2 regions of the Paenibacillus wenxiniae genome follow, and region 1 is predicted to be linked to the other one. Evidence: riboswitches for the same ligand, from Rfam matches in the RefSeq annotation. Region 1 holds a riboswitch; the other holds the start of a gene.
What was found. A riboswitch is a leader RNA that binds a small molecule or an ion and turns the genes downstream of it on or off. The one in region 1 is predicted to bind cyclic di-AMP.

Region 1 (5,652 bases):
ATTCTTTTCAAGGATCGACATATCTGCCAGACGATTTAGGGCGCGCTCGGTGATCTCTTGACTGCGGCCCAGCCTCTTCGATAGGCCACTACATGTTTCGATCGCATACGGATTATTTTCAAAAAATAAAGTGCATTCCATTTGTAACGTAATTACATCGCTTTCTGCTACCATAAGGTCCCCATCCCTCCTTAGATCAGTTGCACAAATGGTTCATTGGGTGCGTTCGCAATAATGTGCGGCGTAGACACACGACCGCTAGGGGATTTGGTAACCTGAAGATACTGGTAATTGCCATCTACCCACGTACGAATAACCCCATTACATGTACGCTCCAGGAATGAAGCTGTCTCTGTTCCAATCTCCGCAAAGTTGCAATGCACAACAATCGTAATACCAAGCGAACGCCAGGTAGACATTTCTTCGGCAAAATAACGCAACAGGAAGTCGCGGCCACGCTCGGAAATGATGGTGTTCAGGTCGTAATAGATAAACCAGCGTCGATCACACGTATCCTCGCATTCAAAAATGGGTCCCAGCTTATCATTTAATACCTGTGCGTAATCTTCATTCGCCACCTTATCTACGCGAATCATCGCTTTTTCAAGATCGGAATCGACGGCTCTGCGATAGTGCTCAATAAAAAATGCTTTTCCTTGACGTGCCGATTCCCGCAACGATACACCAAACAGCTCAATCGTATCGGCAAATGTATCCAGTGGAGTATTACCCGACATTAACGCCACCGTGCAATCATCATCTCGTAGGCGCTGGGCATAGATCGAAGACATCAGATAGCGATAGTTCGCTTTACTATTCGTATCGATCATGAATACGCTACCGCGAGGAATACCGCCGCCAAGCAATTCATCCAGTGTGTCGATACCTGTAGAAAATACTTCCTTTTCTCGCGTTAACGTTTTATCCTCAGCCATCGACAGAGATGGAACGATGTAGACACCTTCATTCATAAACTTGTAGGTGTGCTCGCCTTCCATAATGCGCGTGCCACGCATTTTCAGCACCTCAATGGTACGCTTACGGTATTTTTCCATCAGCGGCTTGAGGGAGAGCCTGACAATCCCATCGCATATATAATTTTCAAAAGGGATATTCATTTCGCTAAGCTCCGCATATTCGCGGATAAAGAAAGACGTTAGATTGTGCTTACGCATAATATTGCGAATCGTATATACATTATTGCGAACGTGTTCACTCGCGCTCACCATACGGAATAAGCTGATACTATCGATCACTACACGCTTACAGCCAATCTCGTTCACTACCGCTTCAAATATACCGTTAGGCTGTAGCATCTGATCCAGTAAAATATCTGGCTCCATGCAAATAACGCGCAGCTTATTTTCCCGTTCTAGCTGACGCAAATCCCATCCAAATCCGCTCATATCTTCGTAAATTTGCTCCGGTAATTCTTCAAATGTGATGTACATTCCTGGCTCGTTGAAGTTGATCGCACCTTCTACAAGGAACTGCATCCCGATCGTTGTTTTACCGGTTCCAGGCTCGCCCTCGAGAATAACTACAGCTCCCGGTGGGATACCGCCATGCAAAATCTCGTCGAGTCCAGGGATACCTGTACGAATAGCACGTGTCTTAATAGCGTTTGTGTTAGGCATATATTGCTCCCTCCATCTGTAGAATAATTTTAGTCACGCAAGGGTTAGCTTTCTTACGAAGACGACTGTACAGCAATTATAACAATGGATAGCACATTAACAAAAGCTATTTTCCAATTTAAAAACGAGACTAAAGGTTTAATAATTTATACCCTATTTTTCCAGAAGATGATAATATTTTCTGGTGTTTATCATAATATTTTAATGAAATTGCTAAATTATATCCCAAACCCGTGAATATAACATGCATAATCATGCATCGGCACTGGAAATTGCGCTGGAAAAGTCTCTCTCGGATAGATTACATACTCGATAAACTGAATCGTAACGATCCATTCGTATTTCTCCATAAAAATAGCCGACTGCTAGCTTCATGCATGAATGGCAAAAGCTATAGTCGGCCTATGATCTAATTCATAATTGTAACACGCCAGCTCAGTTGTCCAGAGCCTGCTTCAGCTCATCGGAAGAACGATCCCACCATTCTTCATTATGGCTAACGAGCAATGTTTTCAGGGCGGCCTTCTCGTCTGGACCAAGCTCACTCAGCATAATGCGACGCTTGATCGCATAATCCAGCTTATTCACATGGTCAGCGAGAATTTTCCAGCCTCGTTTATTCTCCTCATCGATGATCATCTCGCACGCCGTCGCTCCAGCGTAGCTTCCGCCTTCAGGCTGCTTGTCTACCGCAACCCAGACTAGCCATACCTGACGTCCGCCCTCCAGCTCATCACGATTTGTGAGGAACTTGATGCCACGCTCGACTTTACTTTTGGCATGCATCGCCCCGATATCGATTTTAGCCTCGCCATGATCGATAATAATAGGAGAAACGTTATTCAAGTTAATGGCACCTGCACCAAAACCTTTATGTTTACTGCTCTTTTTGCTACTGCTAATAATGTTCAAGGACATCGATTTTTTAGCCGGTTGAGCCGATTGATTTTGATCCATATTTTGATCCATGTTGAAAAATACTCCTTTTCTGTTCATAATTTATATTTGCTGCCGATATAAAAAAAGCAGCGTTTCATAGTTGTAACCCTTTGTACCGATAGCTGCTGCATGTCTGTCTACGGCTTCTATCCAGCGTGATGGATGGGCAAGCTTCAAATGCTCACTCTACGCTATATAAATGATTTCTATATAGAGAACATTCCTTATATAGAGGTAAGCAGCATCGATAGTAAGCTAGCTGTAGCTTTTAGCTGCGATATGAAGACAGATGTCATGCCTTGCAGCATCCATGCCATAAACAATGAATTTCAATATTAATTGTAACATTATTGTAGCGGATCAGGCGTGAAAAACCAATGAAACTCCTGGCTGTCCTAGTGTTATACTATAGTAGTCACGATTTGATATCGCTGACAGCCCTATCAAAGATGACAAAGTAAACGGATAGCCGAGTAACTTTTATAGGTCTAATTGCATGCTCCAATCGCAATATACGGGATTTTTCGACTAAAGATTAATTTTTTTAATAATTATAATCCCTTTAACGGCGCGGTTTTCACGATGTTGCTCACAAAGATGACAAGATTTTTCACGCAAAAAGTGCACAACAGACATTGCCAAAGTAAAAAACCTTTGTTAGAATAAACCCAGCAAGTTTTTAGTAACAACTTTGTAAACTTTAAAAGTAAGCTTGTAACTATTGTTAGAGAAGCCGAAAATTGTCGTAAAAGTTGGATATCGTCTTACGGTGCATTAATCAAAGTGTGAAGCCAAATTTCGTGGCACCGGAAAGCGGGGGAACCGTTTTGGGTGAATTGATCTTGCAAGAGAGGGATCATAGGGGAGACCTTCTACCGAATCCTTAAGCTAACCTCGTAGGCATTGGAAGGGGACAAACGATTTAACATGAAAAAGAAACTAACCGCCGCACTCATGGGATTCGCAATTGCATTTACTGTTATGGGGAACAGCAGTGCACATGCAGATTCCAGAATGGACCAGATCATTGAACCAGCAATGGGAACACCGTACCGCATCGGGGGAACAACGTTCAACGGTTTCGATTGCTCCGGATTCACTCAATATGTATTCAGTAAAATGAACATTGATCTGCCGCGTCAATCCACGTCGCAATATCAGGTAGGCGAAGCGGTAAGCAAAGACGATCTGCAAGCTGGTGACCTCGTATTCTTCAACACGACTGGAGCAGGAGTTTCACATGTAGGCGTTATGGTAAGCAGCACTCAATTCGCACACGCTTCTACATCGAAAGGTGTACGAATTGATAATCTTAGCATGGACTATTACGCTGACCGTTTTGTCGGTGCTAAACGTGTAATGAGCAACTATGCTTTTGACACTTTCGCTACAGATAACTAATTTGACTATTATGCAACTTTGACAACAACGTATCGACTACTATATCGACCGCGAAGGATTCCCGCCAGAATCTTTTGCGGTTTTTTATTTTGCGTGGCGCTTTGTATCTGTATACTATATAAACGAAACGAACTTGAGTTAAGTTACACGTTAGGCAAAAAAAGTTAAAATAAAAATAAGGTAACCCTATAATTATGTCTACTTATAATTACCCGCGTATAAATTATGGTAAACACATTTTCCAATATTTATTTTGTAATTTTATTGTATCTATTGGATAAAGCCGAAAGGAGATTTATGATGCAGCCTGCATGTGTACTGCCCTTTTCCGTCGTATCGATGAGTACCGAGCATGCTGCTCTTATTTGTAACTGGCATTACGATCCGCCCTATAATATTTATGGCTGGTTGCCGTGGGAGCAGATGCAGCAGCTAGGAATCGAATTTGGTGATCCGCAGCTTCGTGAGCAACAGTATGTTTCCATTCTCGATGCTACAGGTGAGCTATACGGCTTTGCTCAATTTTTCCCGCTGACCGGCACGATCCGACTTGGAGTGGGTATGCGACCTGATTTATGCGGATACGGTTATGGTGAATCGTTTATGCGTGCGATTACTGAAGCCGCTATCGCTCGCAATCCGGCGGCAGAGATTGATCTGGAAGTACTCACCTGGAATCAGCGTGCGATTCGCACCTATCAGAAAGCGGGCTTTCATATTACCGATACGTACAGTCGCCGTACACCCGACGGAATGAAGCCTTTCTACTGTATGGTGTACGATACAACCCTTACCGAGCAATCCTAATATCACTGCATCAATCCAACATCATCATATGAAATGAACAAAGATCATATGAAATCAACAAAGGCCTACCCGAGTGAGCGTATGTTCATACGTTCTTGCTCTGGCAGGCCTTATCTATACGAACAACCGCGGGTGCTCGCTTTAAATTAACGATACAAACGTCATTTCAGTCTCGCCGATCAAAATATCGATTCGATGCGTATCCGCAGCATAGATCACGATACCGCTTCCCACCTGAATCGTCGGCTCGGAGCCAAGTGCATAAAACAAATCTTCTGCCAGCGCCTCCTGTACTTCGCGCTGTTCGTCTGGATTTAGCGCTTGCCATTCTTCCGATGACATCTGAAAAAACAGATAACTATCCGGTATCATATTTAGTGCTGTCGTTAAATCGGTTAGAATCCCTTCATAATCACGTCCATGCTTAACACCCATACTCTGCCTCCCCTCAATCTGTCGATATTGTTACATTTACCAACTTCTTTCCATTATAACTCAAAAAAACTCTTAACATTGCATCATATTCTGTCGATAAAAAAGTATCAGCGATTTAAGCAATCCCATCATGCAACTCCATCATTCCATGGAAGAGAGTGGTGTACGCACTACAATATATACTCACGGACGAGGTGTATTATGCAAATTTCAACAATTATTGGCTTAATTGGAGGGATCTTATCCCTGGTAGTCGGGATGATCCTCAAAGGAGCCCCACTGGTCAGTCTGGTTAACAACCCGGCGGCTTATGTTATTATTTTGGTCGGTACGGCAGCTACAATCTTTATGGCATTTCCGATGAACGAAGTAAAACGTGTTCCCAAGTTGTTCGGTATCATTTTCAAAAACCAGACTTTGCTTGATAAAAAGG
Region 2 (5,652 bases), on a different contig from region 1:
GCAGAGCAAGAGCTGCTGCCCTACACTGCGGCGAATAAAATTAGCTTTATTCCGTATTTCCCACTTGCATCCGGTCTACTGGCTGGTAAGTATGATGCGGATACCCGCTTTGACGATCTGCGTGCGAAAGATCCGCTATTTGCAGGCGAAGCATTCCAGCACAATCTGCAAAAGGTCGATATGCTGCGTCCGATCGCGCAGGCGAAAGGAATCGAGGTTGCTCATCTAGTGCTCGCCTGGTATCTCACACGCGATTCGCTGGACGCAATCATTCCGGGAGCAAAGCGTGCAGATCAGGTGCTTGATAATCTCAAGACGCTGGATGTGCAATTGACACCGCAGGAAATCGAGCAGATTGATCATATTTTTGCCTGATTGTTGAGGGCATCGGTAAAGCATAATATGGCAAAGGTTTAAGTTACAGCATCTGGACGGCGCGGGTTGCGTTGTCCGGGTGCTGTTTTCGTTTGGGGGTTTCGTTGACTTAGGGTTGATTGACAAGGTTATTTAATACATATCGGCATCGGCAAAATGATTGCATGTTGGGTGTACCTTGTTGGGTGTACCTTGTTGAGCGTATTTTTTAGAAATGTACGCAAACTGGATTGGTTACTGGTTACTGGTTACTGCACCCTCTACTTCTAGTAAGGGGAATAAGAGAACGTCCTCAGATGGAGCACAAGAATCTAAGCAGCTAACCGAATACCTGTGATCTTTTAAAATCAAAAAAGACCATCCAGCTTACGCTGGAAAGCCTCCTCCTGGTGGGGGCCATGATCCGAGTAGACGGCGGATAATGACGATTTCACCGAGGTGATACGTATTATGTGAAGCGATATTGCGCAGGAATCCCGCAACCGTTTCGGTGGGAATGAACGCTAAAGGTTGAGCCAGTTCCAGTGTGCGCGCGAGTTCGCAGGCGGTGTCGATGCCTTGCAGGAAATCATCCAGTACGACTTGCCAGCTTGCTTCGTCTGCGGCATTGGTTTGTACAGGCCAGCTGTCTGCTACAGCGGGTGGGCGCGCAGGCTGTTCGCCACGCACATGAGCCAGCATAAAGTCCTGCCAATAGCTCATATGACTAACGAGCTGATAGATCGTATACGGCAATCCTTGTACCTGCTCACCTGCCAGCTTCAGATGAATATCTGACAGCGCGCGAGCAATCGGTAAATGCCCTCGTTCGCCGACTAGAGATTGTACTAACGCTCTGGAAAAGGCTTGTTCTGCTGTATCACTCATGTGTATTTCGCTCCATTTCTAATGTTGATCCCTATCGGATACGGATTCAATACGAAGTGATATGGACAATCGCCCAATCGCTTACGATTTCTAGCTTAATGTATCCCATCCCTCTGTGAATTTCAACTTAGCTACACCTCGTATCCATCTTTAACTAGATGGTGGGGTCGCCTGGCTGACAAAACGGAACGTTAGAAACTGCTCCTGCTCATCCGATTCAAATGGTTCTTCATCGTATTTGTAGCTGGTGTAATCCGCCAGCAGCTGGCGCCAGAAGCGGCGAGTGTGCGTATTACGTCCCGTTGGGTTAGTATGCAGCGCCCAGCGCCCGGCGAAGTGATCAAACACATGCTTTGCCGCCTGCTGTGCAATACCTTTGCCGCGAAACGGTCGCATTAGGAAAAATTCATGTAGAAAATAGTCCACCTGCTCGCCTGCTGGCACATACGGCGGTGTCGATACGAGCGCAAAGCCAGCTGGAATGCCATTCACACGAATGAGAAAAGGAAATAAGGTGCCTGGATGACGCCACCAAATTTGGAACACTTCGCTTTGTTGCGCAAGCGTAGCACAGCTATCTTCTTCCTCGAATACACCATACCGATTCGGCAGACGCTCCCAGATTTCGGACAGATCATATAAATAAAAAGGATACAGATTGCAAATAATATGTTTGTCCTCAGCCGGACAAAGCTCAATCTGTACATGTTGTTCGTGTTCTATCACTGCTGGCTCGATATTCGGATTGATATTCATATCAGCCTCCTGTTTAGCCGAGAACTTAACGTCCTCCATTTTTGCCGCGTCCACCGTCGCGATCATTTCGGTTGCTTGAAGTGGATCGAGTAGGATTGCTTTTGGCTGCGGATGTCTTGTTAGTGTTATTGTTGCTCGTTTTGTTCGGACGGTTTGGATTTGTACTATTTTGATTCCGAGCCGTTTTGTTGCCTGTGCTCTGGTTACTGACAGTTTTGGCGTTTGACGGTTTGCTTGTGCCGCCTTTGGTCGTTATGGCTTTGATCGTTGCGCTTTTGCTCGCGTTGGTGCTGCCTGCCGCCGACTTGCTATGCTGCCCTTTGTTACCACGTTGCTGTGGTGCACCTGTAGCTGGCTTTGTTCCAGTGGAGAAAGATTTGCGTAATTGAGCCGCCGTGTATTGGAGCGCCTCCATCGCCTGTTTGACAAAGGTACGGTTTTCCGGCTCCCATTCATGCGGATCATCCATAAACGAATCCTCGATAAACTCCTCCAGTCCATCGGCAAGCTTGCGTTGATCTGGTACACTTTTGCCTCGCAACATCTGTATCGCCGCGCGCATCGTGCGGCAAGACTGCTGGACAAACTTGTAATCATCGCGATCCCAAGCTTCCGGGTTATCCATATCGTAAAAGGCGATCCATTTCTCAATTAATGAAGCAGCCTGCTTCGCGTCCATCTGTGACATATTTATTCTCCGTTTCATTGCAGACATCGCTGCACATGTTAATTATCCGGTATGCCGCTTAAGATGGGCATCCGGTTCCATGTTACCATTGTAGCGGCTAGGATTGTTGGCGTACAGTGGGTTAGTTAGTGTGTTGTCCTGGTGCAGACTTTATGTGTTAGTTTCATCATCCACTTCAACCATTTCAATCCAGTCAACGATATCTCCCTCATTTTGAGCCGAGTTGCTGTAATTCGTGAGAAGAATAAACCTTTACACCTGCTTTGCGCTTTAAGGCAAGACGGTACATCGCTTGAGCGACAGTGGTCGCTTGGATTGGTTTATACTTTGACAGACTCCCCCGCAGTAACGGGGATAAGACGCGAGCAGCGACAGCGGCGGTGCGTTCGCCAGGGCGGAATTCTTCGCGGTCTCCTAGTAGCAAGGAGGGCTGGACGATGGACAGGGATGGATAGCCAAGACGGGACAGTTGTTGCTCCAATTCGCCTTTGATCCGCGAATAGAAGATGCGTGAGTTGGCATCGGCACCCATCGCGCTAATGAGTAGGAAATGCTCGGCTCCTTGCTGACGGGCAAGTTCAGCCAGACGGAGCGGATAGGTCACATCGATCTGGTACATGCGTTCCTGGCTCCCTGCTTTTTTGATCGTGGTGCCGAGGCAGCAATACACATCGGTTGCGTGCCATGTCCCTGCCTGCTGCTCCAGATGATCGTAGTCGGTGACAATCTGTTCGACTTGCGGATAGGGTTGCCAGTGCGCTACGGTTTGACGGACGAGTATTCGGATGCGGTCATATGTCTGCTCATGGACGAGGATGTCGACGAGTGAGCGTCCGACCAGACCGGTGGCGCCTGCGACCAATGCTATGCGTTCTGTCATCTTATGTATTCCCTCCTTCCGCTTCTACTTATCGCTATCATTAGACGGTGTAGTGGATGGAGTGTACGCGATATTATCGCTCCATCCTACCAATTCGCTGGATTACTTTAGCTGGATTACTTTATTTGAAGCTATAAGGCTTCTACTCGATGTAGCTCATCTATAGTCACTTTATCTATCCATATCCGTACCCTATCCATAGATCGCTTTGTTCATTTATCGTATAGCCATATTTTTATCGTTTATCCGCATATCATTTATTCGCACTTTTATACTTTATTCGTACCTGACGTATCCTCTAAACTTGTATACCCGAATGCGCAAATGCTACGTCATTCGGGTGTCGGGTATCAAACTGTGGTGTTGCTCAGAGCAAAAAGGCGACACTGCCGCCATTTGTATGCACAATATGATTGGCACCGAGTCCTCTGTAGATCATGCGCGAATTGCTGCTTTCGGTAATCACATAGATCGGTTCGCTCGTCCATGTCCGGCACATTTGAATATACCGGCAGCAGAGCGGCAGGCTGCGTTCAAACAGATACACTTTGCCGACAGCGAGCTGCGGAATCGTCCATTCCTCCTGACGCTGTGTATCAAGTAGCAGCACATGAGTTACACCCATTCGTTCTAGTTTTACTTTTTCTGCATAACTATTTACGATCGCGGCAAAGGCAATGCCTTTCACTTTAAGCAGCTGCATAAACTGCTCTCCTGCACGCGTCGCTGGAGATACCAGTACATACTCCTTAGGCAACTCCGATTCCTGCTCCAACTCCATCTCTTTCTCCTCCAATTGTGTGAAGGCAAACAAAAAAGAAGCTGCACAAGAGGTTTCCTCGCCAGCTTCTCAGGCAATCCGCACACAGACAGAGCTGTGCTTACCGGATGTCATGATCATTGTCGCCTCTCTTATATTCAGCTTACGAGGTTAGCTGACGGATTCGGAAGTAAGAGTCTCCCTACGGATGGCAGCCGTTCTTTTGAAACTGCTGCAAACCCGATTCACCCCTGAACAGTCTGTACTTATCGTACTCACTGTTCGCTGGTTCCCCCGCTCCCCGGCTACAGTACATTTACGCTGTGGCTCGGACATTAAGCTGGTTACGGCGCCAATATAGATGTCGTACACCGTAATTTATGAACTTGAGACGAATCATACTCTCCTGTCATAGCAAAGTAAAGACGAGCCGTTTCGCATTTGCTGTCAATTTGACTAATACGAGCACTAAAGAGCATATTTTTCTTCCATTTTCGCTTGCTTACGCCATATTATGCAGAAATACTAGCTTTTTATCTAAACAAGAGCAAAACCGAGCATTATGGCTATAACGGCACGAATGGATGGAATGAATCCGATTACATGCATCGCGGCAAGCTCATAGGACAGCGCACCATCTTTACCGGATATTTACGTTCTGTGCAAAATGCCCTATGATGGCTCTCAACTAAACCTCACATTCAAAGGAGTGTATGTACGTATGTTATCTGCTGTTGCTCCACTGATTCAGTCTGTTGCCTGCCCGGAATCGTTTATGGATGAGGCACGTATTCATCGGATGGAACTGTTTCTGTACGATCAGGCCAAGCTCGCCTTACCCGCATCCTACCGTCCTCTACATTGCGGCTTGCTGCGCCTATCTGGCAACGGGGCTACGGGCTGGGCAGAGTTTGAGTTTTCCGATGGATCGGCACATCTCGATCTGGTAAAGTGGGGACAAGCATTCCGGCACCTGAAACGGCTGGACGCAGCAGAAGCAATGACATTCATTCGTCAATATGAGCAGCAATGGGGCTTCACACGTACCCATCTGGCTGCTGAAGCGGTAGCCGCATGGCAAAAGGCACTATTGCAAAGCATCTCACCTACACATGTGCCGACCGAGCCGTCAACTTATATGAAAGCATGGACACATTTACCCATGGAACGGGAATTTCTTAGTTATTATTGCCAGTCTTATTATTCTTTTTGAGCGATGCTGGTTAAGTGTCTATAAAGGGCACCTGGCAGCAAGCAAATGGATGATCATGAATCCAGCAGCATCGGCTATCTGCACATTATCGCATGTTGGAAGCCTGTATTACG

Region 2: it holds a riboswitch for cyclic di-AMP, as region 1 does, so the genes downstream of both, AAHF22_RS07770 (MDR/zinc-dependent alcohol dehydrogenase-like family protein) here and AAHF22_RS22800 (C40 family peptidase) in region 1, are expected to answer to the same signal.

The regions. Positions count from the first base shown of each region.
Region 1 covers NZ_JBCGUH010000024.1:31,470-37,121, forward strand. The annotation lists gene AAHF22_RS22785 (hypothetical protein) at 1-174, opposite strand, end outside; gene AAHF22_RS22790 (ATPase domain-containing protein) at 192-1,637, opposite strand; gene AAHF22_RS22795 (YwhD family protein) at 2,073-2,594, opposite strand; cyclic di-AMP (ydaO/yuaA leader) riboswitch at 3,356-3,494, shown strand; gene AAHF22_RS22800 (C40 family peptidase) at 3,504-3,977, shown strand; gene AAHF22_RS22805 (GNAT family N-acetyltransferase) at 4,278-4,784, shown strand; gene AAHF22_RS22810 (hypothetical protein) at 4,926-5,219, opposite strand; gene motA (flagellar motor stator protein MotA) at 5,421-5,652, shown strand, end outside.
Region 2 covers NZ_JBCGUH010000003.1:410,187-415,838, forward strand. The annotation lists gene AAHF22_RS07745 (aldo/keto reductase) at 1-375, shown strand, start outside; gene AAHF22_RS07750 (DinB family protein) at 742-1,242, opposite strand; gene AAHF22_RS07755 (GNAT family N-acetyltransferase) at 1,393-1,998, opposite strand; gene AAHF22_RS07760 (hypothetical protein) at 2,024-2,686, opposite strand; gene AAHF22_RS07765 (oxidoreductase) at 2,895-3,566, opposite strand; gene AAHF22_RS07770 (MDR/zinc-dependent alcohol dehydrogenase-like family protein) at 3,934-4,347, opposite strand; cyclic di-AMP (ydaO/yuaA leader) riboswitch at 4,471-4,649, opposite strand; gene AAHF22_RS07775 (hypothetical protein) at 5,048-5,539, shown strand.